3 regions of the Niveispirillum sp. FG156 genome follow, and region 2 is predicted to be linked to each of the others. Evidence: riboswitches for the same ligand, from Rfam matches in the RefSeq annotation. Region 2 holds a riboswitch; each other region holds the start of a gene.
What was found. Region 2 has a riboswitch for thiamine pyrophosphate ahead of thiO (glycine oxidase ThiO). Riboswitches for the same ligand answer to the same signal wherever they lie in the genome.

Region 1: another riboswitch for thiamine pyrophosphate. It lies ahead of ACODSP_RS12830 (ABC transporter ATP-binding protein); the one in region 2 lies ahead of thiO (glycine oxidase ThiO).
Region 3: another riboswitch for thiamine pyrophosphate. It lies ahead of thiC (phosphomethylpyrimidine synthase ThiC); the one in region 2 lies ahead of thiO (glycine oxidase ThiO).

Annotation. Positions count from the first base shown of each region.
Region 1 covers NZ_JBMDKE010000017.1:100,852-107,889, reverse strand. Annotated here, with positions in the region: gene ACODSP_RS12850 (hypothetical protein) at 1-351, opposite strand, end outside; gene ACODSP_RS12845 (DUF192 domain-containing protein) at 438-932, opposite strand; gene ACODSP_RS12840 (acetoin utilization protein AcuC) at 969-2,117, opposite strand; gene ACODSP_RS12835 (DUF4440 domain-containing protein) at 2,167-2,667, opposite strand; TPP riboswitch at 2,800-2,904, shown strand; gene ACODSP_RS12830 (ABC transporter ATP-binding protein) at 2,897-3,667, shown strand; gene ACODSP_RS12825 (ABC transporter permease) at 3,664-4,434, shown strand; gene ACODSP_RS12820 (ABC transporter substrate-binding protein) at 4,440-5,390, shown strand; gene ACODSP_RS12815 (TylF/MycF family methyltransferase) at 5,483-6,250, shown strand; gene mfd (transcription-repair coupling factor) at 6,348-7,038, shown strand, end outside.
Region 2 covers NZ_JBMDKE010000011.1:88,517-95,554, forward strand. Annotated here, with positions in the region: gene fmt (methionyl-tRNA formyltransferase) at 1-719, opposite strand, end outside; gene def (peptide deformylase) at 752-1,249, opposite strand; TPP riboswitch at 1,540-1,645, shown strand; gene thiO (glycine oxidase ThiO) at 1,638-2,786, shown strand; gene thiS (sulfur carrier protein ThiS) at 2,799-2,999, shown strand; gene ACODSP_RS09080 (thiazole synthase) at 3,001-3,771, shown strand; gene ACODSP_RS09085 (BaiN/RdsA family NAD(P)/FAD-dependent oxidoreductase) at 3,900-5,102, opposite strand; gene ACODSP_RS09090 (pentapeptide repeat-containing protein) at 5,134-6,552, opposite strand; gene arfB (alternative ribosome rescue aminoacyl-tRNA hydrolase ArfB) at 6,683-7,038, opposite strand, start outside.
Region 3 covers NZ_JBMDKE010000030.1:7,009-14,046, reverse strand. Annotated here, with positions in the region: gene ACODSP_RS18800 (UbiX family flavin prenyltransferase) at 1-140, opposite strand, end outside; gene ACODSP_RS18795 (YdcH family protein) at 356-523, shown strand; gene thiC (phosphomethylpyrimidine synthase ThiC) at 757-2,598, opposite strand; TPP riboswitch at 2,666-2,795, opposite strand; gene ACODSP_RS18785 (DegQ family serine endoprotease) at 2,967-4,511, opposite strand; gene ACODSP_RS18780 (DUF2065 domain-containing protein) at 4,833-5,018, opposite strand; gene ACODSP_RS18775 (DUF3800 domain-containing protein) at 5,046-5,738, opposite strand; gene hflC (protease modulator HflC) at 5,940-6,815, opposite strand; gene hflK (FtsH protease activity modulator HflK) at 6,828-7,038, opposite strand, start outside.

The DNA.
Region 1 (7,038 bases), on a different contig from region 2:
GGCCGGGGCTTCTGCCGGCATCTCCTCCTCCGCCGTCATGGCGGCCAGGGTCTGATCGGGTGTTGGCGGCGGCGGCGGCGGGTGGTCCGGCGGATGGTCGGGCTGCCGGTCGGCGAAGCGGCCCAGATTGTTGCGGATACGCTGCTTCTGCGGGGTGGTCAGGTCGGGCAGGCTTTCGACCTCGTCCATCACCAGGTCGATCAGGCGATGGCGAAGGCTGCGCCCTTCCCGTCCCTTTTCCTCCCGCCGCTGCCGTTCCTCAATCCTGTTGACACCCAGAACGTGACGATCCTTCGACGGCGGCGTCACCGGCGTGGGCAGTCGCTGCAAAGGGGACGTATAGAATGCCATACCCGATTTTACCACGCCGTATCCGTTTGGAAATGCGCTGGTTTCGGGCGTTTCAGGGCGTCAGTTGCCCGCGTGGCGCATGATGGTTACGGACGGCGTACCCCGAAGGCGGGATGCAGCAGCCGGTCACCCGCCTTGATCCCCAGCTTGGCCGACAGCCCGCCATTCAGTTCCAGCACCGCCAGCGCCGCCCCGGCGGATGGCAGCGGCGTCAGGTCCAGCGGCTTGCCATGCTGAATGTTCAGGATATAGCCGTTGGCATCGATGAAGATGATATCCAGCGGGATCAGGGTGTTCTTCATCCAGAAGGACAGTTTGCCTTCCTGATCGTTCAGGAACAGCATCCCCTTCTCATCCGCCATCTTCTCCACGAACATCAGGCCGATAGCCTGCTGCTGCGGGGTCAGGGCCAGATCGACATTGAAGCTGTGGCGCTGGCCGCCCTTGGTTTCAATCACCAGCGTGTCGCGATTCAGTCCCGTCTGCGGCCCCATCTGGGCGGCGGCATCGGGCATGGCGCCGGGCAGGATGACGGGGGAAAGGGACAGCAGCAGGGCAAGGGCCAGACGGCGCAGCAGCATGATGGTTCCAGGCGCTGGGTTACAGTAAGCCAGACCTTACCACAGGTCGCGCACGGATGCTGCGGCCTGCCGCACCATGTCGCGGATCGGCCCCTCATGCGGCGGATCGACCAGCGTTTCCATCCAGCGGCGGGGCGGATTGCGCCCCTCCCGCCGGTCCCAGGTCAGGGATTTCAGGACGTCCGCCGCGGCAGGGGTCAGCGGAGCCTCTGCCGGGTCGATCCCGTTCAGCACGGCCCAGATGCCGGCCCAGGCACGCCCCACCGACCAGGGATTATAGCCGCCGCCGCCCACCACGATGGTGCGCGGGGCCAGCCCCACCAGATCGCCCACCGCCCGCCACAGCGCGCGGTTGGACAAGGACAGGCGCGACAGGGGATCATCGGCCAGGACGTCGGCCCCTGTCTGGATCATCATGGCCTGGGGCCGATAGGCAACGGCCAGCGGGATGATCGCTTCCTCCACCACATGGCGGAATTCATCATCATTCACGCCGGCGGGCAGCGGGATATTGCGCGCCATGCCACCGGCACGATCATCCAGCTTGCCCGTGTGCGGCCAGCGCCCCTCCTCATGCGTGGAGATGGTCAGGACGCGTTCATCATCATGGAAGGCATCCTGCACCCCATCGCCATGATGCGCGTCGAGATCGACATAGAGGATACGGTCCAGCCCCTGATCCAGCAGCGCCATGATGCCAAGCACCGGCGCATTGAAGAAGCAGAAGCCGCTGGCCCGACCGGGGCGGGCATGGTGGGTGCCGCTGGCCGGGGAATGCACCACCCCGCCATCGCGCACCAGGTCGGCGGCCAGGATGGCGGCACCGGCGGCGATGGCGGGACGGCGGTACATTTCCGGGAAAACCGGGTTTTCCAGCTTGCCCAGCGCATAGCGCAGGGCCGTATCCAGATCGACTTTCTGATCCCGCTCCGCCCGCTGTACCGCCGCGATATAATCGCGGTCATGGAAGCGGGCCAGCTGTTCCGCCGTGGCCATCGGACTGTCCAGATAGACGGCATCATCCAGCCAGCCCATGGCGCGGGCCAGATCGGTCGCCACCGACACGCGCGGAATGGAAAGCGGGTGTTTCTTGCCGTAACTGGAATGGCGATAGATTTCACCACCCAGGTAAAGCGGGCGGGTCGTGGCGACGGATGAGAGGAGCGGGGCAGCGCTGTCGGGCATGATGAATGCAACTTATGTTGCGCCGCCGCATGGCACAAGAGGCGGAAAGTTATTTAATGGCTTCGTGATCGTAGGAAAAGACCCGCGCCAGTTTCCAGCCGTCGACCTCCAGCCGCCAGAACTGGCTGAACTTGGCCCTTCCCACCAGCTTTTCCGGCCCGTTCCCCTGCCGCTCATAGAAGACATGTTCGCCTTGCTGGAACACACCGACGCCGGCAATCGGGTGCAGGGTCATGCTGCCCGCCACCAGTTCGCGCCGTGACCGCCACGCGTCAGGCGCCTTTCGCCCCTCGCACTGCTTGGTATAGAGCTTGACCATGTCGGCGCCCGAGCGTGCCACTTCCCCGTCCTTGTCGTGATACATCTCGAAATCGGTGGTCAGTGACGCGGCGGCCCGTGCGGGATCGCATTGTTCAAAGAACAGGTCGAAGAATTCGGCATCGACCTTTTCAATGGTGGCGCGCAGGGCCGGGCCTTCCGGCAATGTCGCCGCCGAAACCGGAAGCGACAGGCCGGCAAGCAGGGCGGCGATCAACAAGGTGCGGTGCATCAGAACGGCCTCCACAATCGATGGACCTTCACTCAACCGCATCCGGTCCGCATGGCCAAGGGCCGACCAGGGGGATCGTCAGGGTTCCAATCATTTCCTTGCGGCCCCTGCGGTGCTTTGCCATAACCAACCAACCTCACTGGGGGGAGCCGATGGTCGGCTGAGAGGTCCTGTACGGGACGACCCCTGGAACCTGATCCGGCTGATACCGGCGTAGGGACAGTGATCCATGATTGATGTTCCGGGGCCCGCTGCGGCCCCGCCCGCCCCCGCCATTCAGGTTTCCGACGCCGCCATCGGCTTTGGCGGGCGCCTGTTGTTCAGCGGGCTGTCGATGCACGCACCGGGGGGCATGACCACCTGCCTGCTGGGCCCCAGCGGGGTTGGCAAGTCCAGCCTGCTGCGGCTGATCGCGGGGCTTTTGGCCGGTACGGGTAGCGTCACCGCCGATGATGGCAAACCGCTGTCCGGTCGCATCGCCTGGATGGGGCAGCAGGATCTGCTGCTGCCCTGGGCCAGCGTGCTGGAGAATGTGACGCTGGGCGTCACGCTGCGCGGGGGCCGGGTCGGCGCCACGGACCGGGCGCGGGCCATGGCCCTGCTGAACAATGTCGGCCTGGGGGACCGCGCGGGCGACCGGCCCGATGCCCTGTCGGGTGGCATGCGGCAACGCGCGGCCCTGGCCCGCACCCTGTTCGAGGACCGGCCCATCGTCCTGATGGATGAGCCTTTTTCAGCGCTGGACGCCATCACCCGGCTGGATATGCAGGATCTGGCGGCGCGGCTTCTGTGCGACCGTACCGTCATCATGGTGACGCATGACCCGATGGAGGCGTTGCGCCTGGGGCATCAGGTGCTGGTGTTGAGCGGTGGTCCGGCACGGCTCTCCACACCGCTGACCCCGGTTGGCGACACGCCGCGCCCGCCGGATCAACACGCGTTGTTGACGCTGCAGGGTGAATTGCTGTCACGCCTGCGCGGCGGGGGAGAGGCGGCATGAGGGCAGGTCGTTTCCTGCGCGCTATCGTGACATTGGCGGGGCTGATCCTGGCCTGGGCGCTGCTGGTGCGGCTGGCGGATCTGCCGCATTTCATCCTTCCGGGGCCGGAACGGGTGGCGCTGCGTCTGGTCGACGACTGGGCGCTGCTGGCCGGCCATGCGGGCTATACCTTGCTGGAGATTGTGCTGGGCCTGATCCTGGGCACGGTCTGCGGCGGGCTGGCGGCGCTGGCCCTGACGGCATCGGTGGCGGCCCGGCGCTGGCTGCTGCCGCTGCTGCTGGCCAGCCAGGCGGTGCCGGTCTTTGCCATTGCCCCGCTGCTGGTGCTGTGGCTGGGCTATGGCATGGCGTCCAAGGTGGCGATGGCCACCCTGATCATCTTCTTTCCCGTCACCGCCAGCTTCTTCGACGGGCTGCGCCGCACCGATCCCGGCTGGCTTGATCTGGCCCGAACCATGGGGGCCAGCCCCTGGGCGGTATTGCGCCATATCCGCATGCCGGCGGCATTGCCGGCGCTCGGCTCCGGCCTGCGCATGGCCGCCGCCGTGGCCCCCATCGGGGCCGTGGTGGGGGAATGGGTCGGGGCGTCGGCGGGGCTGGGCTACCTGATGCTGCACGCCACGGCGCGGGTGCAGACGGACCTGACCTTCGCCGCCCTTTTCATTCTGGCGCTGCTGGCCGTTGGCCTGTGGCTGCTGGTCGATCTTACCGTTCGCCGGGCATTGCCCTGGCTGCCTGACAGCGTGATGAGCAAGGAAGAGAGATGATGAAGATGCGTTGGATGCGCGCGGTGGCCGTGGCCGCCGCCATGACCGCCAGTGCGACAGGCACCCTGCCCGCCCTGGCGCAGGACAAGATGACGGTGCTGCTGGACTGGTTCGTGAACCCCGACCATGGCCCGCTCTATGTCGCGCAGGAAAAGGGCTACTTCAAGGAGGAAGGCCTGACGGTGGAGATGATCGCGCCCGCCGATCCCAACGACCCGCCGCGTCTGGTCGCCGCCGGCCAGGGTGATATCGCCGTGTCCTATCAGCCGCAGCTGCATTTGCAGGTCGATGCCGGCCTGCCGGTGGTCCGCGTCGGCACCCTGGTCGCCACGCCGCTGAACAGTGTCATCGTCCTGAAGGATGGGCCGATCAAGTCCATCAAGGACCTGAAGGGCAAGAAGGTCGGCTTCTCTGTCGGCGGGTTCGAGGATGCGCTGCTGGGCGCCATGCTGGAAAAGCACGGCCTGTCGCTGAAGGACATCACCCTGATCAACGTCAATTTCTCCCTGTCGCCGGCTTTGTTCACGGGTCAGGTGGACGCCATTGTCGGCGGTTACCGCAATTTCGAACTGAACCAGATGGCGATTGAGAAGAAGGAAGGCCGGGCCTTCTTCCCCGAGGAAGAGGGCGTGCCCGCCTATGACGAGCTGGTCTTCATTACCGCGAAGAACAAGGTGAATGACCCGCGCATCGGCCGTTTCCTGAACGCCGTGGAACGCGGCACCCAGTTCCTGATCAACCATCCGGACGAGGCCTGGGGCCTGTTTATCAAGGGCCGCAAGGATTTGGATACGGAGCTGAACAAGCGCGCCTGGAAGGACAGCATCGCCCGCTTCGCCCATAGCCCGCGCGCCCTGGACAATGCCCGCTATGACCGGTTCGCGCAGTTCCTCAAGGCGCGCGGCCTGATCAAGACCACGCCGGACGTCGCGACCTACGCGGTTGAGGTAAAGTGAGCTGGTGCGCTTGACAGGATCAGGCCGGAACAAGCAGACATGGTACCGGGCCTTGTCCGCCGTTCCGGCCGCCGCCCCAGCCTTGAGGTTCCATGATGGTGCAGACCGATCCCCGTCTTCTTTACATCGAGTTGATGAAGAAGTGTCTGACGGGATTGATCTATGAGGACCCCGGCTGCGGCCCCTATGGCCAGCCGTTCAGCCGGTTTCACCGTGAGGTGGGCCATGATTGGCCCCTGAAGGCCCATACGATGATCGGTGAGAAGCGGATGAATAATCTGCGTGACGCCGTCGTCCATGTGGTGCGGGAGAATATCCCCGGCGACCTGATCGAAACGGGGGTGTGGCGCGGTGGTGCCTGCATTTTCATGCGTGCCATCCTGGCCGCCCTGAATGTGACCGACCGCACCGTCTGGGTAGCCGACAGTTTCGAAGGGCTGCCGCCCATCAATGCCGAACAATATCCGGAAGATGCCAAGTACGACGATTTGTCGAAATACGTCGAACTGGCCATCAGCCTGGAAGAAGTGCAGGCCAATTTTCAGAAATATGATCTGCTGGACGATCAGGTGAAGTTCCTGAAGGGCTGGTTCAAGGACACGCTGCCCACCGCCCCCATCGAGAAACTGGCCCTGCTGCGCCTTGACGGCGACATGTATGAATCGACCATGGACGGGTTGACCAGCCTGTACCACAAGGTCTCCCCCGGCGGGGTGATCATCGTCGATGATTACAACATCATCCCCGCCTGCAAGCAGGCAGTGCACGATTTCCGTGACGCGCACGGGATCACCGACCATATCCAGCCCATTGATTATTGCGCCGTCTTCTGGATCAAGGCTGGCGAGAAGCAGGGTTGACGGCATGTTGGGGGATGCGTCCCCCTTTTGTTCCCATCGGCCACGAACCCTGCTATACCCGCCGCATCCTTGCCGATAGCCGTGAAGCGCCCTTGTCATGAGCATGATCCCCACGCCCGACATCGCCCTTAACCTGGGCCATCCGCGCCGCATGCTGCTGTCCGGCGCGCCGGACGGGCAGGATGCGCGATTGCTGGCGGCCTTGGCCAAACGCGGCGGGTCGGCGGGCCTGCTGCACATCGCCAGCGATGATGCCCGCGCCGCGCGGCTGGCAGAGGTGGTGTCCTTCTTCGCGCCGGATGTGGAGGTGCTGCATTTCCCGGCCTGGGACGTGCTGCCCTATGACCGCATTTCCCCCAATGGGGAGATCGTGGCCCAGCGCATCACCACCATGACACGGCTGCTGCGCCCCAATACCGGCAAGCCGTTCCTGGTGCTGACCACCGTCAATGCCGTGGTGCAGAAGCTTCCGCCCCGGCTGGCCTTCCGTAATGCCAGCTTCGCCGGCAAGGTGGGATCGCGCATCAACGTGGCGGAGCTTCAACGGTTTTTGTCGCAGAACGGCTATATCCGCGCGCAGACGGTGCGGGAACCGGGGGAGTTTGCCATCCGGGGCGGTATCATCGACCTGTTCCCACCCGGCAGCGGGGAGGCGCTGCGCCTGGACCTGTTCGGCGATGATCTGGACGGGGTGCGCAGCTTTGATCCCATGACCCAGTTGACGGTCGATAAGCGCGACGGCTTCCTGCTGACGCCCATGTCGGAAGTGTTCCTGGACGAAATGTCGA
Region 2 (7,038 bases):
GCCAGATCGATCCAGGTGCCGGGCCAGGGGGTGAGGCCGCGCACCTGCCGGTCCAGTTCGGGGGCGGACCGGGTCAGGTCCAGCCGTCCCTCATCCTTAGACAGTTTGGCGGCATAGGTCACGCCCTCTACCGGCTGCGCCACCGGGGGCAGGCTGCCATCGGCAATGCCGGGCAGGGCGGCCACCATCAACCGCGCGCCCATCTCGGCCAGCGCGTCATGCAGGTCGGCGGCATTCATCCGCGCCGTTATGGGCAGCCGGTCTTTCAGCAGCATGGCACCGGTATCCAAGCCGGCATCCATCTGCATGATGGTGACGCCGGTTTCCGCATCGCCGGCCAGGATCGACCGCTGGATAGGGGCCGCCCCGCGCCAGCGCGGCAGCAGGCTGGCATGGACATTGACGCAGCCCAGGCGTGGCGCATCGAGAATGGCCTGCGGCAGGATCAGGCCATAGGCCGCGACGATGGCGCAATCCAGGTTGAGCGCTGCGAACTCCGCCTGTTCCTCTGCCTTGCGCAGGCTTTTGGGCGTGCGGACGGGAATGCCCAGCGCCTCGGCGCGGCGATGCACGGGACTGGCCTGCAATTGCTGCCCCCGCCCCGCGGGACGCGGCGGCTGGCTGTAGACGCACACCACCTCATGCCCGGCGGCCACCAGCGCATCCAGGATGGAGACGGAAAAATCCGGCGTGCCCATGAAGGCGAGACGCAGCGGCATGGGGCACCTTTCAGAAGGGGTGGGCGGAAGCGTTACTTCTTCGCCTTGTTGTATTTGCGCAGCAGCATGTTGCGCTTCAGCGACGAGAGGTGGTCGATGAACAGCACGCCGTTCAGATGGTCGATCTCGTGCTGGATGCAGGTGGCCAGCAGGCCGTCGGCATCCATTTCCCGCACCTCGCCGCCCCGGTCGACATAGCGCACGCGCACCATCTTGGGCCGCGTCACCTCGGCATAAATCTCCGGAATGGACAGGCAGCCTTCCTGGGTGATGGCCTGTTCGTCAGAGGTCCAAATCAGTTCCGGGTTGACCATGGCCAGCGCGTCGCTGCGGTTTTCCGACACGTCCACGACGATGACCCGCTCAAGCAACCCGATCTGTGGGGCCGCCAGACCGATGCCCGGCGCCTTGTACATGGTCTCCAGCATGTCATCCATCAGCGTCGCCACGCGGCCATCGACATTGGTCAAGGGCTTGCACTTCGCCTTCAGGCGGGTGTCGGGGATGGTGAGGATGGGCAGCAGCGACATGGGTGCGGGGTCCGGGCAGAAAAGGGGCGGGACGGGACTGTCCCCATGGGGCAAATATGCCCAGCGCCGCCAATGGTCAAGCGCGATCCCGGCGGGGCGGACCGGCGGGTGAAACTGATACCAATCTGCCGAGGGTTTGACCCTTGGCAGATTGGAGGCTGGCGACCGCCAGCCCGGCGCTCGTGCGCCGCGAGCCAAGCTGCCGTATGGCAGCGCCCGGCGCATGAGGGAGATTGGTATGTCAGCGCGCGTCCCCTTGCATTCCGGACGTGACAGGCCCATGACATAGCGCATGGACCCTGGGGTGCCGCATGCATTATCGCCATGCGGCTGAGATCACACCCATCGAACCTGATCCGGGTCATGCCGGCGAAGGGAGAAGGCGGAAATGAGTTTGCTGCACAGACCCGACAGACCGCGCGTCGCCATCATCGGCGGCGGCATCATCGGCATGGCCATCGGCTGGCGGCTGGCCCAGGCCGGGGCATCGGTCGATATCTTCGACCGGGCCAGTGCGGGCCAGGGGGCGACCCGCGCCGCCGCCGGCATGCTGGCGGCCGGGGTGGAGGCGGAACCGGGCGAGCAGCGCCTGCTGCCGCTGTGCCTGGAAAGCCAAGCCCGTTGGCCGGGTTTCGCCGCAGAGCTGGAGGCGCTGACCGGTATGCAAGTCGGCCTGCGCAGCGAGGGCACGCTGGTCGTGGCCAGCACCCGGGACGAGGTGGAGCTGCTGCGCTCGAACTATGAGTTTCAGCGCGGGTTGGGCCTGGACCTCGTCTGGCTGTCGGGGGCGGCGGCCAAGGAGAAGGAACCCTTCCTGAACCCGCGTACCGCCGCCTGCATATTCAGCGCCAAGGATGGGCAGGTCGATAACCGGCTGGCCGCTGCGGCCCTGCGCGTGGCCCTGGAAATGACCGGCGCGCGCCTGCATGAGGGTGTGGATGTCACGGGTCTGGATGTGCAGGGCGGGCGGGTGACGGGCGTGGTCCTGGGTGACCGCAGTGTGGCCGCCGATACGGTAGTCCTGGCGGCGGGTGCCTGGTCGCGCCTTGTCCCCGGACAGGCCAGCCCGCCGCCGGTGCGGCCCGTGAAGGGGCAGATGATGTCGCTCGCCATGGACCCCGCCAACCCGCTGTTGTCGCATGTGGTCTGGGCGCCCAAATGCTATCTGGTGCCGCGCGCCGACGGCACCCTGATCATCGGGGCCACGACAGAGGAAAAGGGGTTTGACGCGCAGATGACGGCGGGCGGGGTTCTGGCCCTGCTGGATGCGGCCTGGCGCGCCCTGCCGGGGGTGGAGGAACTGCCGGTCAAAGAGATGTGGGTGGGCCACCGGCCCGGCTGCCGCGATGATGCGCCCATCCTGGGGCCGGCGGCGGGGCTGGAGGGGTTGGTGCTGGCCACGGGGCACCACCGCAACGGCATCCTGCTGGCCCCCCTCACGGCGGATGCCATATCCTGTCTGGTCTTGACCGGGCGTGTCGATCCGCATATCGCCCCGTTTGGGGCTGGCCGTTTCGATGCGGCGCGGGCCGCGTAAGGGGTGGAGCTGATGATCAGCGTCAATGGCAAGAACCTGGAACCGGACAATTACGCCCTGACCGCCGTGATGGCGGTGGAAGGGATTGATCCGGCCACGCGCGGCATTGCCGTGGCCCTCAACGATACTGTGGTTCCGCGCGGGCGCTGGGCCGATACCATCCTCTCCCCCGGCGACCGGGTGGAAATCGTCAAGGTTCTGCAAGGTGGTTGAGATGAATGATCCGCTGAAGATCGCGGGCAAGAGCTTCCGGTCGCGCCTGTTCCTGGGCTCTGCCGGTTATCCCAACCAGCAGGTGTTCCTGGACAGTCTGGCGGCGTCCGGCGCTGAAATCCTCACCGTCTCCGTGCGCCGCGCCGACCTGACCGGATATGGCGAAGGCTTGCTGGATCTGGTGGCGGGTAAGGTCTGGCTGCTGCCCAATACCGCCGGCTGTTCCACGGTCAAGGATGCCGTGCTGACCGCGCAGCTGGCGCGGGAGGCCATGGACACCAACTGGATCAAGCTGGAACTGATCGGCGACCGCGAGACGCTGTATCCTGACGTGGAGCAGCTTTTGCGCGCGGCGGATGAGCTGGTGCGTGACGGGTTCGTGGTCCTGCCCTATTGCACCGATGATCCCATCATCTGCCGCCGGCTGGCCGATGTCGGCTGTGCCGCCGTCATGCCGCTGGGTGCCCCCATCGGCACAGGCCTGGGCATCCTGAACCCGTACAATATCGAGACGATCTGCCGGAACAGCGCGGTTCCCGTGGTCCTGGATGCCGGTATCGGCACCGCCAGCGATGCGGCACTGGCCATGGAACTGGGCTGCGATGCCGTGTTGCTGAATACCGCCGTGTCGAAAAGTACCGATCCCGTGATGATGGCGGCGGCCATGCGGGCCGGGGTGGAAGGGGGCCGCATGGCCCGTCTGGCGGGCCGCATCCCCAAGCGTCTGCGTGCAGAGGCATCAAGCCCGGAACTGGGGTTGATTGGGACGTGATGGTCCCCTGCCGGGTTTCCGCGGATTACGCTGACGCTAATCCGCACTACGCTGATATCTGGTTGCGAGCATTTTCGTAGCGCGGATTAGGCGTAGCCGTAATCCGCGGAAACTCCGTGTCACGGCCCCTACGCCGCCATCCCCGCCGCATGGCCGCTGGACCAGGCCCATTGGAAATTATAGCCGCCCAGCCAGCCGGTGACGTCCACGGCCTCTCCCACCACGAACAGGCCGGGGACTTTCTTGGCTTCCATGGTCTTGGATGACAGTTCGGCGGTGTCCACCCCGCCCAGCGTCACCTCCGCTGTGCGGTAGCCTTCCGTCCCGTCCGGCAGCACCGTCCAGGCGTGCAGGGCGCTGGACACCGCCATCAGGTCGGCATCCTTGATGTCGGCCATGGGTCGGTTGACCAGGGGCGCAGGGCCGATCAGCGCCACCTCAAACAACCGCTCGGCAAAGCGGCGGGGCAGGATTTCGCCCAGGATGGTCTTCAGCTCCGCCTTGTGGCGTGTCTTCTTCAGGCCTTTCAGATGCTCGGCCAGGGCCAGATCGGGTGACAGGTCAATGCGTACCCCCTGCGTCTCCCGCCAGTAGGAGGAGATTTGCAGGATTGACGGCCCCGACAGGCCGCGATGGGTAATCAGCAGCGCTTCGCGGAACCGGCCCTTGCCGCAGGAAACCGATGCCTCCAGCGGTACGCCCGACAGGTCCTTCAGCTTGTCCAGATCGACAGGCGCAAAGGTCAGAGGCACCAGGGCCGGGCGCGGCTCCACAATATTCAGCCCCCATTTGCGCGCCAGACGGAAGGCGAAATCGGTGGCCCCCATCTTGGGGATGGAGGGACCGCCCGTGGCCAGGATGAAGCTGTCGGCGGTGAAGGGGCCATGGCTGGTCGCCACACTGAACCCGCCGCCATCAATGGGCGTGACCTCATCAATCCGGCATGCGGTGCGGATGGTCACGCCGGCATCGGCGCATTCATCCAGCAGCATGCCCAGGATGCGTGGCGCCCCATCGTCACAGAACAGTTGCCCCAGCTTCTTCTCGTGCCAGCCGATGCCGTGCCGGTCGACCAGGGCGATGAAATCATGCTGCGTGTGGCGTTTCAGGGCGGAGATGGCGAAATGCGGGTTGCCCGACAGGTACCGGTCGGGCTTGGCATCGAGATTGGTGAAATTGCACCGTCCCCCGCCGGAGATCAGGATCTTCTTCCCCACCTTCTCCGCATGGTCCAGCACCAGAACGCGCCGCCCGCGCCGCCCGGCAAAGATGGCGGCGTAAAGCCCTGCGGCCCCGCCGCCGGCGATGATGATGTCGTGATGCGTATCCATGCTGGTGCGTTACCAGGGAACAGGCGGGGGATCAATCCTCCCCTTCCAGATCAACGTCGGGCAGGCCCTTGGTGTTGGCCAGTTTGCATTTGGCAAAATCCACGCCGCGCAGGTCGGCATTGGTCAGGTTGGCGTCGGTCAGGTCGGCGCCCTTGATGCTGACATTGCGGATCTGGGCCTGACGCAGGTCGGCCCCCGTCAGATTGGCGCCCGTCAGGTCGGCCCCGACCAGCACGGCCTTACCCAGGCGTGCCCGTTCCATGTTGGTCTGCCAGTCATGGCCCTGGATATTGATGGGCGAGGCCAGCACCCCCGTCATATCCGCGCCCACCAGCATGGATCGGATCATCCGTGACCCGCGCATGTTGGCGTTGCGCAGGTTGGCCCCACGCAGATCCGCCGATGACAGATCGGCCATCAGCAGGGCGGAACGTGACAGGTTGGCATTGCGCAGCACGGCACCCCGGAAAATGCCTGCCGACAGGGTCATGCGCGACAGGTCCATGCCCGTCAGATCCTTGCCCGACAGGTCCAGCTGCTTGCCGGCCCCGCCATTGGTTTCGATCCATTTGGCGTGCGCTGTCAGCATGGTGGCCAGGTCTTCCTCCATCCCGGCCAATTGCTCGACAGTCTTGATATCCTCAACATTGGCCAGGGTCAGGTCCACCCCGTCCAGGATGGCACCGATCAGGTTGGCGCCCTTCAGGTTGGCATGGCGCAGGATGGCGCCTGTCATGATGGCGCCTTCCAGATTGGCGCCTTCCAGATTGGCTTCCGTCAGGTCGCAACTGGTCAGGTCGCATCCCGTCAGGTTGCTGTCCGACAGGTTGGCCTTCACCAGGATCGACCCGCGCAGATCGGCATCGCGCAGGTCGGTCTGCATGACAAAACTGTCCGACAGCCGCGCCTTGGACAGGGTGGCGCGCATGATCACGGCCTTGGACAGGTCGGCTTCTGCGCTATTCTGCACCGACACCAGCTCCCCGTTGCGGGCCAGCGCCAGGGTGCCGTTGCGGAAATCGGCGGAGGTCAGGTTGCAGCTGATCATCACCGCGCCGCGCAGGATGGCCCCGCGCATGTCGGCCGCCGTCAGGTCCGCATGCATCAGATCGGCTTCGGCCAGATCGGCGGCATAGAAATTGGTCATGCGCAGGTCGGCCCCACGCATCAGGGTGTTGTGCAGCTTGGCACCCGTGAAATCGGCAGAGGCCAGCACGGAGCCCGACAGGTCCAGGTTGGACAGTTCGCACAGCTTGAAATGCGCGCGCACCCCGGTGACGCGCTGTTCCACAAAGGCCTGATGCTGTTTCAGCATCACGTCCAGATCGTTCTGCGCGATCTTGTTCCGGTAGACGCCCAGCCGTTCATCCAGCAGCGAGGGCGATTTCTGGATCGCCACACGGCTGAGATTGGCGTTTGAGGAACCGCCGGTGCGGGTGAATTTGGACATCGCGGTCTTGTGGCCTGGAAACCCTGCCGGAAACATCCCGGCCCTTGTAAACGCATTAAGACACGGGCTGACTATAACGCAAAGGGGTAATGCGAAAGGTCAGGCGAGCGTCACGCGAAGATCACAGGGGTTAATCCATATCCACCTTGCCGCGCATCTTCTTGACGCCCGACCGGGTGGTCTTCGCGTCCAGGCGGCGGGTCTTCGACGCCAGCGTGGGGCGCGTGGGACGGCGCGGCGCCTGACGTTCTGCTGCCTTGGCCAGGATTTCCACCAGCCGCGCCTTGGCATCCTCGCGGTTGCGTTCCTGGCTGCGATGGGCCTGGGCCACCAGCACCAGAACCCCGTCCGCCGTCAGCTTCCGCCCCGCCACGCCGCGTACCCGCTGTTTCAGCCAGTCGGGCAGCGTGGGGGAGCTGGCGACGTCGAAACGCAGTTGCACCGCCGTTTCCACCTTGTTGACATTTTGCCCGCCCGGACCGCCGG
Region 3 (7,038 bases), on a different contig from region 2:
CGTAACGTTTCAAGCAGGCGTATGCCGTAAACAATGCCCGACGCCCCGCTGATCCCGACAATCATGCGTCGGGGCGGCGTGGATGCCGGGTACTGGTCAGGACCGGAAGAACCGGCCGGCTGTGGGAGGATATCTGCCATGGAGGTGATGTAGCGCCCCCGATGGTTTTCGTCCAGGGTGGCTAATCCGCCCCTCGAAAAACCCCGACACCCTATCCATATGCATAGAGCCGCAGGTTACGATTCCATGTCAGGATCGTGACCCATGTTTTGTCCCTCAGGAAAGGTCAAGCCGCGTTTCAGGTCCCAACAACCAGACAGGTCCGTTGTTCCATCGTTCAAGAAGGAGAGGCCGTATGTTGTTCCCCGAGCGTGTTGAATCGCTGCGTACGAAGCACGAGAACCTGGATCGGGAGGTGCGCATGGAAGCGCGCCGTCCCATGCCCGACACAACGACCCTGACCCGCCTGAAAATGGAGAAATTGCGCGTGAAGGAGGAAATGGACCGCCTGGCCCGCGCCTGACGGCATTTCCGGCCCCGAACGGCCAGAGGAAAGGCCCCCGTTCGCGATGCGGACGGGGGCTTTTTGCATGACGGGCGTTACACCCTCACCCTCCCAAGCCCTAACAGGCTTGGGCCCCTCCCTCTCCCGCAAGCGGGCGAGGGGCTGAAATAGGTTCCGCCCCTCGCCCACGAAGGTGGGAGAGGGAGGGGCCCGGCGGCGTCAGCCGACGGGAGGGTGAGGGCAACACGTCCTCAGTGATGATCCTCCGGCACCGGCCTGTCTGACAGGTACACCTGCCCGCCCTTCTCCTTGAAGGTTGCCGACATGGCCGCCATCCCCTCCTGCGCCGCCGCGTAATCGCGTACTTCCTGCGTGATCTTCATGGAGCAGAATTTCGGCCCGCACATGGAGCAGAAATGCGCCAGCTTGGCCCCTTCGGCGGGCAGGGTCTGGTCGTGATATTTCTCCGCCGTCTCCGGGTCCAGCGACAGGTTAAACTGGTCGCGCCAGCGGAACTCGAACCGCGCCCGGCTTAACGCGTCATCGCGTTCCTGTGCGCCTGGATGGCCCTTGGCCAGATCGGCGGCGTGGGCGGCCAGCTTGTAGGTGATCACGCCCACCTTCACATCGTCGCGGTCAGGCAGACCCAGATGTTCCTTGGGCGTGACGTAGCAGAGCATGGAGGTGCCGAACCAGCCGATCATGGCCGCACCAATGCCGCTGGTGATGTGGTCGTATCCCGGTGCGATATCGGTGGTCAGCGGCCCCAGCGTGTAGAATGGCGCCTCGCCACAGACCTTCAGCTGCTTGTCCATATTGGCCTTGATCTTGTGCATGGGCACATGGCCCGGCCCCTCGATCATCACCTGCACATCATGTTTCCAGGCGATCTGGGTTAGCTCGCCCAGCGTGTCCATCTCCGCGAACTGCGCCGCGTCATTGGCATCGGCAATGCTGCCGGGGCGCAGACCGTCGCCCAGGGAGAAGGCGATATCGTATGCCTTCATGATCTCGCAGATCTCATTGAAATGCGTGTAGAGGAAGTTTTCCTTGTGATGGGCCAGGCACCATTTCGCCATGATGGAGCCGCCGCGGCTGACGATCCCCGTCACCCGTTTGGCCGTCAGCGGGATATGGGCCAGCCGCACGCCCGCATGGATGGTGAAATAATCCACCCCCTGTTCGGCCTGTTCGATCAGCGTGTCCCGGAACAGTTCCCAGGTCAGGTCCTCCGCCTTGCCCCCCACCTTTTCCAGCGCCTGATAGATGGGCACGGTGCCGATGGGGACCGGCGAATTGCGGATGATCCATTCGCGGATCGTGTGGATATTGCGGCCCGTGGACAGGTCCATCACCGTATCGGCACCCCAGCGGATGGCCCAGACCAGCTTATCCACCTCATCCGCGACGGACGAGGTCACCGCCGAATTGCCGATATTGGCGTTGATCTTCACCAGGAAGTTCCGGCCGATGATCATCGGCTCCGTCTCCGGGTGGTTGATATTGTTGGGGATGATGGCCCGTCCCCGCGCAATCTCATCCCGCACAAATTCCGGCGTCACATGATCGGGGATCGACGCCCCGAAATCCTCGCCATCGCGCGCGGCCCGTTCGGCCAGCTTCGCCCGGCCCAGATTCTCGCGGATGGCGACATATTCCATTTCCGGCGTGATGATGCCTTTGCGGGCATAGTGAAGCTGGCTGACATTGGCACCGGCCTTGGCGCGCAACGGCGTGCGGGATGCCCGGTCAAACAGCGGCACGGGGCTTTCCTGCCCCTCGCGCAGACCATTATCTTCCGGCTTCACGTCGCGGCCCGCATAGGCCTCCACATCACCGCGCGCGGTCACCCAGGTGCGGCGCAGTTCGGGCAGGCCCAAACGGATATCGGTGCGAATGGCGGGGTCGGTATAGGGACCGGACGGATCATAGACCCGCACCGGCGGCTCATTGGCACTGGGCGACAGGTCGATCTCGCGCATGGCCACGCGAATGTCGGGAAAACGCTCCCCCGCGACATGCACCTTGCGACTGGCCGGCAGCGGGCCGGTGGTCACGCGGAATTCGGGATCGGTAATGTTGGTATCTGGCATCTGGACCTCCCTGTTCGTGGAGATCCGGGTTTGCGCACGGGGTGCGGCGGCACGGTTGGGGCAAACGGGGCCCCTATGCTTCCATCCCTACGCCGGTACGACCCGGATCAGGTTCGAAGGGTTCCCGCGCCGGTGCCGCCATCCTGGCGGTCCATGCGGTGTCTCAGCCCCTTGCCGGGGTTCCCCTTGGACGGGAGGGAAGGTGCGGGATGATGGGGTTGGGTGTCAAGGGCGGGTGTTCCATCAGCGGAACCGATGAAACACCCACACGCTAAGACGCCGTAGGTCAGGTCAAGCCGCAGGCGCGCCCTGACAGCAAAAGCTTTCAATCCTTATCTGTCAGGGCGGGGCTTACGCCCCGACCTGACCTACTGCCCGCCTTCCAGCGACAGGGCCAGGAAGGTCTGTTCGCCGCGGCGTTCGACCAGCAGCAGCACGGCCTTCTGGCCAGCGGTCTTGGCCTTGGCCACGCGGTCCTGCACCTCGGCGGGGGTGGTTACCGGCTGCTGGCTAACTTCCAGCACCACGTCGCCGGGGCGCAGCTGGCGCGACTGCGGCGGGGCGTTGGGGTTCACCTTGGTGATGACCACGCCCTTGGTCCCCTCGGCCAACTCAAACTGCTTGCGCAGTTCCGGCGTGATGGAGGAGACGGTGAGGCCCAGCGCATCCACCTGCTGCTGAACGGCACCATTGCCGGGGGGCTGTTCCTCCGCCGCACCTTCTTCCTCGGCGGCGGTGGGTTCCTCGGGGAACTCGGCCAGGGCAACGGTCACATTCACCGGCGTGCCCTTGCGGGAAATGCCGACATTGACCTTGGTGCCCACCGGCGTGCCGGCCACCATGCGCGGCAGGGTGCGGTTATTGGCCACTTCCTTGCCGTCAAAGGTCAGGATGACGTCGCCCGGCTTCAACCCGGCGGCGGCGGCGGGGCTGCCCTCCGTCACGGTGCCGACCAGGGCGCCCTTGTGATGGGCCAGACCCATGCTTTCGGCGATTTCCGGGGTCACCGACTGGATCTGCACACCCAGCCAGCCACGGCGCACCTTGCCGGCCTTGCGGATTTCCTCAATCACGGTCCGGGCCATGCTGGACGGGATGGCAAAGCCGATACCGACCGACCCGCCCGTGCGGCTGTAGATGGCCGAATTGATGCCGACCACGTCGCCGGCCAGATTGACCAGCGGACCGCCGGAATTGCCCTGGTTGATGGCGGCGTCGGTCTGGATGAAATCGTCAAAGCGACCGGCGCCGATATCGCGGGCGCGGGCCGACACGATGCCGGCGGTGACGGTACCACCCAGGCCGAACGGATTGCCGATGGCCACCACCCAGTCACCAACCTTCAGCACATCGCTGTCGCCCCATTTCAGGGCCGTCAGCTTCTGCTTGGTCTCAACCTTCAGCAGGGCCAGATCGGTCTCCTTGTCGGTGCCGATCAGCTTGGCCTTCAGTTCAGTCTGGTCGGCATCCTGGAAGATGACGGTGATCTCGTCGGCACCCTCAATCACGTGGTTGTTGGTGACGATGTAACCCGAGGCGTCGATGATGAAGCCCGACCCCAGCGACTGTGCCTTGCGCGGTGCCCCTTGCTGGCCCTGCTGCTGGCGTTCCAGGAAGTCGCGGAAGAATTCTTCCATGGGCGAGCCGGGGGGAAAGTCGGGCAGGGGCACCGCACCGCGGCCACCCTGCTTGTTCTGGATCGTCTGGCTGGTCGAGATATTGACCACCGACGGCAGTGTCTTTTCGGCCAGCGGCGCGAAACTGTCGGGCGCGCCGCGCTGGGCCAGGGCCGGCGGGGTGAAGATCAGGGCGGCGGTCACCGCCAGCAACGACAAGAGGCCGGCCACGCGGCCTTCCCGGACGGCGGCCCCGGCAGTGGCGCGGGCGGAACGGGAACGGAAGGCGTCGATCACGTCAATCTCCAGGGGCCGGTCATCCGCGCCCACACCCCGGGGCACGCATCGGCACGCCGGCCCGAAAGGGGCGCACCGACAGCCAACGAATATAGCGTGAAAGACCGCCTTGCGAAGCATTCCTTCGTAACAGGCGGATGGTAGGGGGTGCGAAAAGCGGCACCAAGGGGCCTTGGAACGGGTTTGTGCCGCAGAATGCCGTAGGTCAGGTCGAGCGCGATGCGCGAGCCCTGACAGAACAGGCCTTCGATCCTTCGCTGTCAGGGCGAGGCTTCAGCCTCGACCTGACCTACGGGCACAAACCCAACCGCTTGGCCTTAATTATCCCCGGATCGCTGCCAAGGCCACGACACCCAGGATGGCGGCACCCAGGCCGATCCGGCGCAGCAGGACGGGTTCCATGCCGGTAATGCGCTGGGCCATGTCCCGCATGGAATTGGGCGCAACGGCATAGAGCAGCCCCTCGATCACAAAGACCAGGGCCAGTGCGGTCAGAAAATCGGTCAAGACTGTACCCTCAATTCAGGCAGAAGACTATTCCATGACATAAAGTCCATGTTGGACACCGCCCTCTGAATCGAAGCAGTCCTTGATGACATCGTAGAATGTGGAATCGCCATATTCATGATATCTGAAAATAGCATAGGCGACCAAATCAGCCAGCTGCACTAAACGTGATGCTTTGGAATCAAGAAACACCGGGACTTCCGCATAGTTTCGGGTAGCCCCCCATTTATGACCACCATACTTAAATTCTCTTGCTAGGGTCTGAATTCGTCGTTCCGTAGAGGACTTGTCAAACAACATGATACCGCGTTGCGTATCATTGTGCTTGTTGTGACGGCGCATCAGAAATAGGTCGAACCTGCTGGCAAGTTGCTCAAACGCATGTTCAACAGGATCTTCACCGCTCAAGGCCTGCTTACGGACCACCGCAGCGAACAGACGGACGCCACCAGGATGGTGATCGACCACACCCAGCTTGAGTGCATCACGGATCGCATTGAGCCGATCCTCAAGTCGGAAGGCCTTCCAGCCCTCACGCCCTGATCGCATTGGCGAGCCATGTAACTCAATGTCATAAGGATTCTCAGTAGAGAATCTGGATGCCACTTCGTTCAGCTTCTGCTCAACCCAATGGGTTTTCCGCTCAAATACAGCGACACCCGTAAGGACGAAATGTGTTTGCTGCGCATCAGTGACAGAACCAGACTCATCGACATACAATAAATGCATCCGGTGTGGCCCTTGGAAAAAATTAGGCCGCCCAAAGGCGGCCTAATTCAATAAGGTAGCCAGGATGGATAGACTCCAACGCGCCGCATATTGGTCAGCGCTTCCCAGCTAATGGTGAATATAGGCGCGCAACCTCTTTCCAACAAGCTGAAAAGGCGTGAAGTCGTTGCCTCACGCCCTCACCAGATCACATCACCGCCTGGTCACGCCGCCCGTGCTGTTGAAGTAGCGGAAGAACTCGCTGTCCGGTGACAGGACCATCTGCGTGTTATCGCCCTTCATGGAAGCCTTATAGGCGTCCAGCGAACGGTAGAAGGAATAGAAATCCGGGTTCTTGTTCGCGGATTCGGCCAGGATGCGGATGGCCTGGTTGTCGCCCTCACCGCGCAGGACCTGGCTGTCGCGCTGGGCTTCGGCCAGGATGACGGTGCGTTCGCGTTCGGCCCGGCTGCGGATCTGCTGGGCCTGTTCGTTACCCTGGGCGCGGGCCTCGCGGGCTTCACGCTCACGTTCCGACCGCATACGCTCATACACGGCCTGCGAGGTAGCTTCCGGCAGGTCGGCGCGGCGGATGCGGACATCCACGATCTCCACACCGAACTGGGCGGCTTCCTGGTTCACCTGTGCCTTGATGTCCGTCATCACCTTGGCGCGTTCCTTGGACAGAACGGCCAGCAGGGTGGAATTACCCAGCACGCGGCGCAGGGCGGAATTGACGGTGGCGGCCAGACGCTGCTCCGCCACATTCTCATTGCCGACCGAGGTATAGAACTTCAGCGGCTCGGTAATGCGGTAGCGGGCGAACGCGTCCACTTGCAGGCGCTTCTGGTCGGCCAGAATCACCTGTTCGACGGGCGGATCGACATCCATAACGCGGGAATCGATCAGAACCACATTCTGCACGAACGGTATCTTGGCATGCAGGCCCGGCTCCTGAATGGTGCGCTTCCATTCACCCAATTGCAGAACCAGGGCCTGCTGCGTCTGGTTCACGGTGAACAGGGAGGCCGAGGCCAGGATGGCCGATGCGGCGGCGACAATGCCGAGAGCGACAAGTTTGGTGCTCATGGTCCGTCCCCCTTACTGGCGCGGTGCGGCCGATGCGGCCGGCGTCTGTTGGCGGATCTGGTTCGTCAACTCGTTCAGCGGCAGGAACGGCACGACACCACTGCCCTTGCCCTGATCGATGATGATCTTGTTGGTGCCGCTCAGCACCTCCTGCATCGTTTCCAGATACATGCGCCGCGCCGTGATTTCCGGCGCCTGGGTATAGGCGGACAGAACCTGCGCA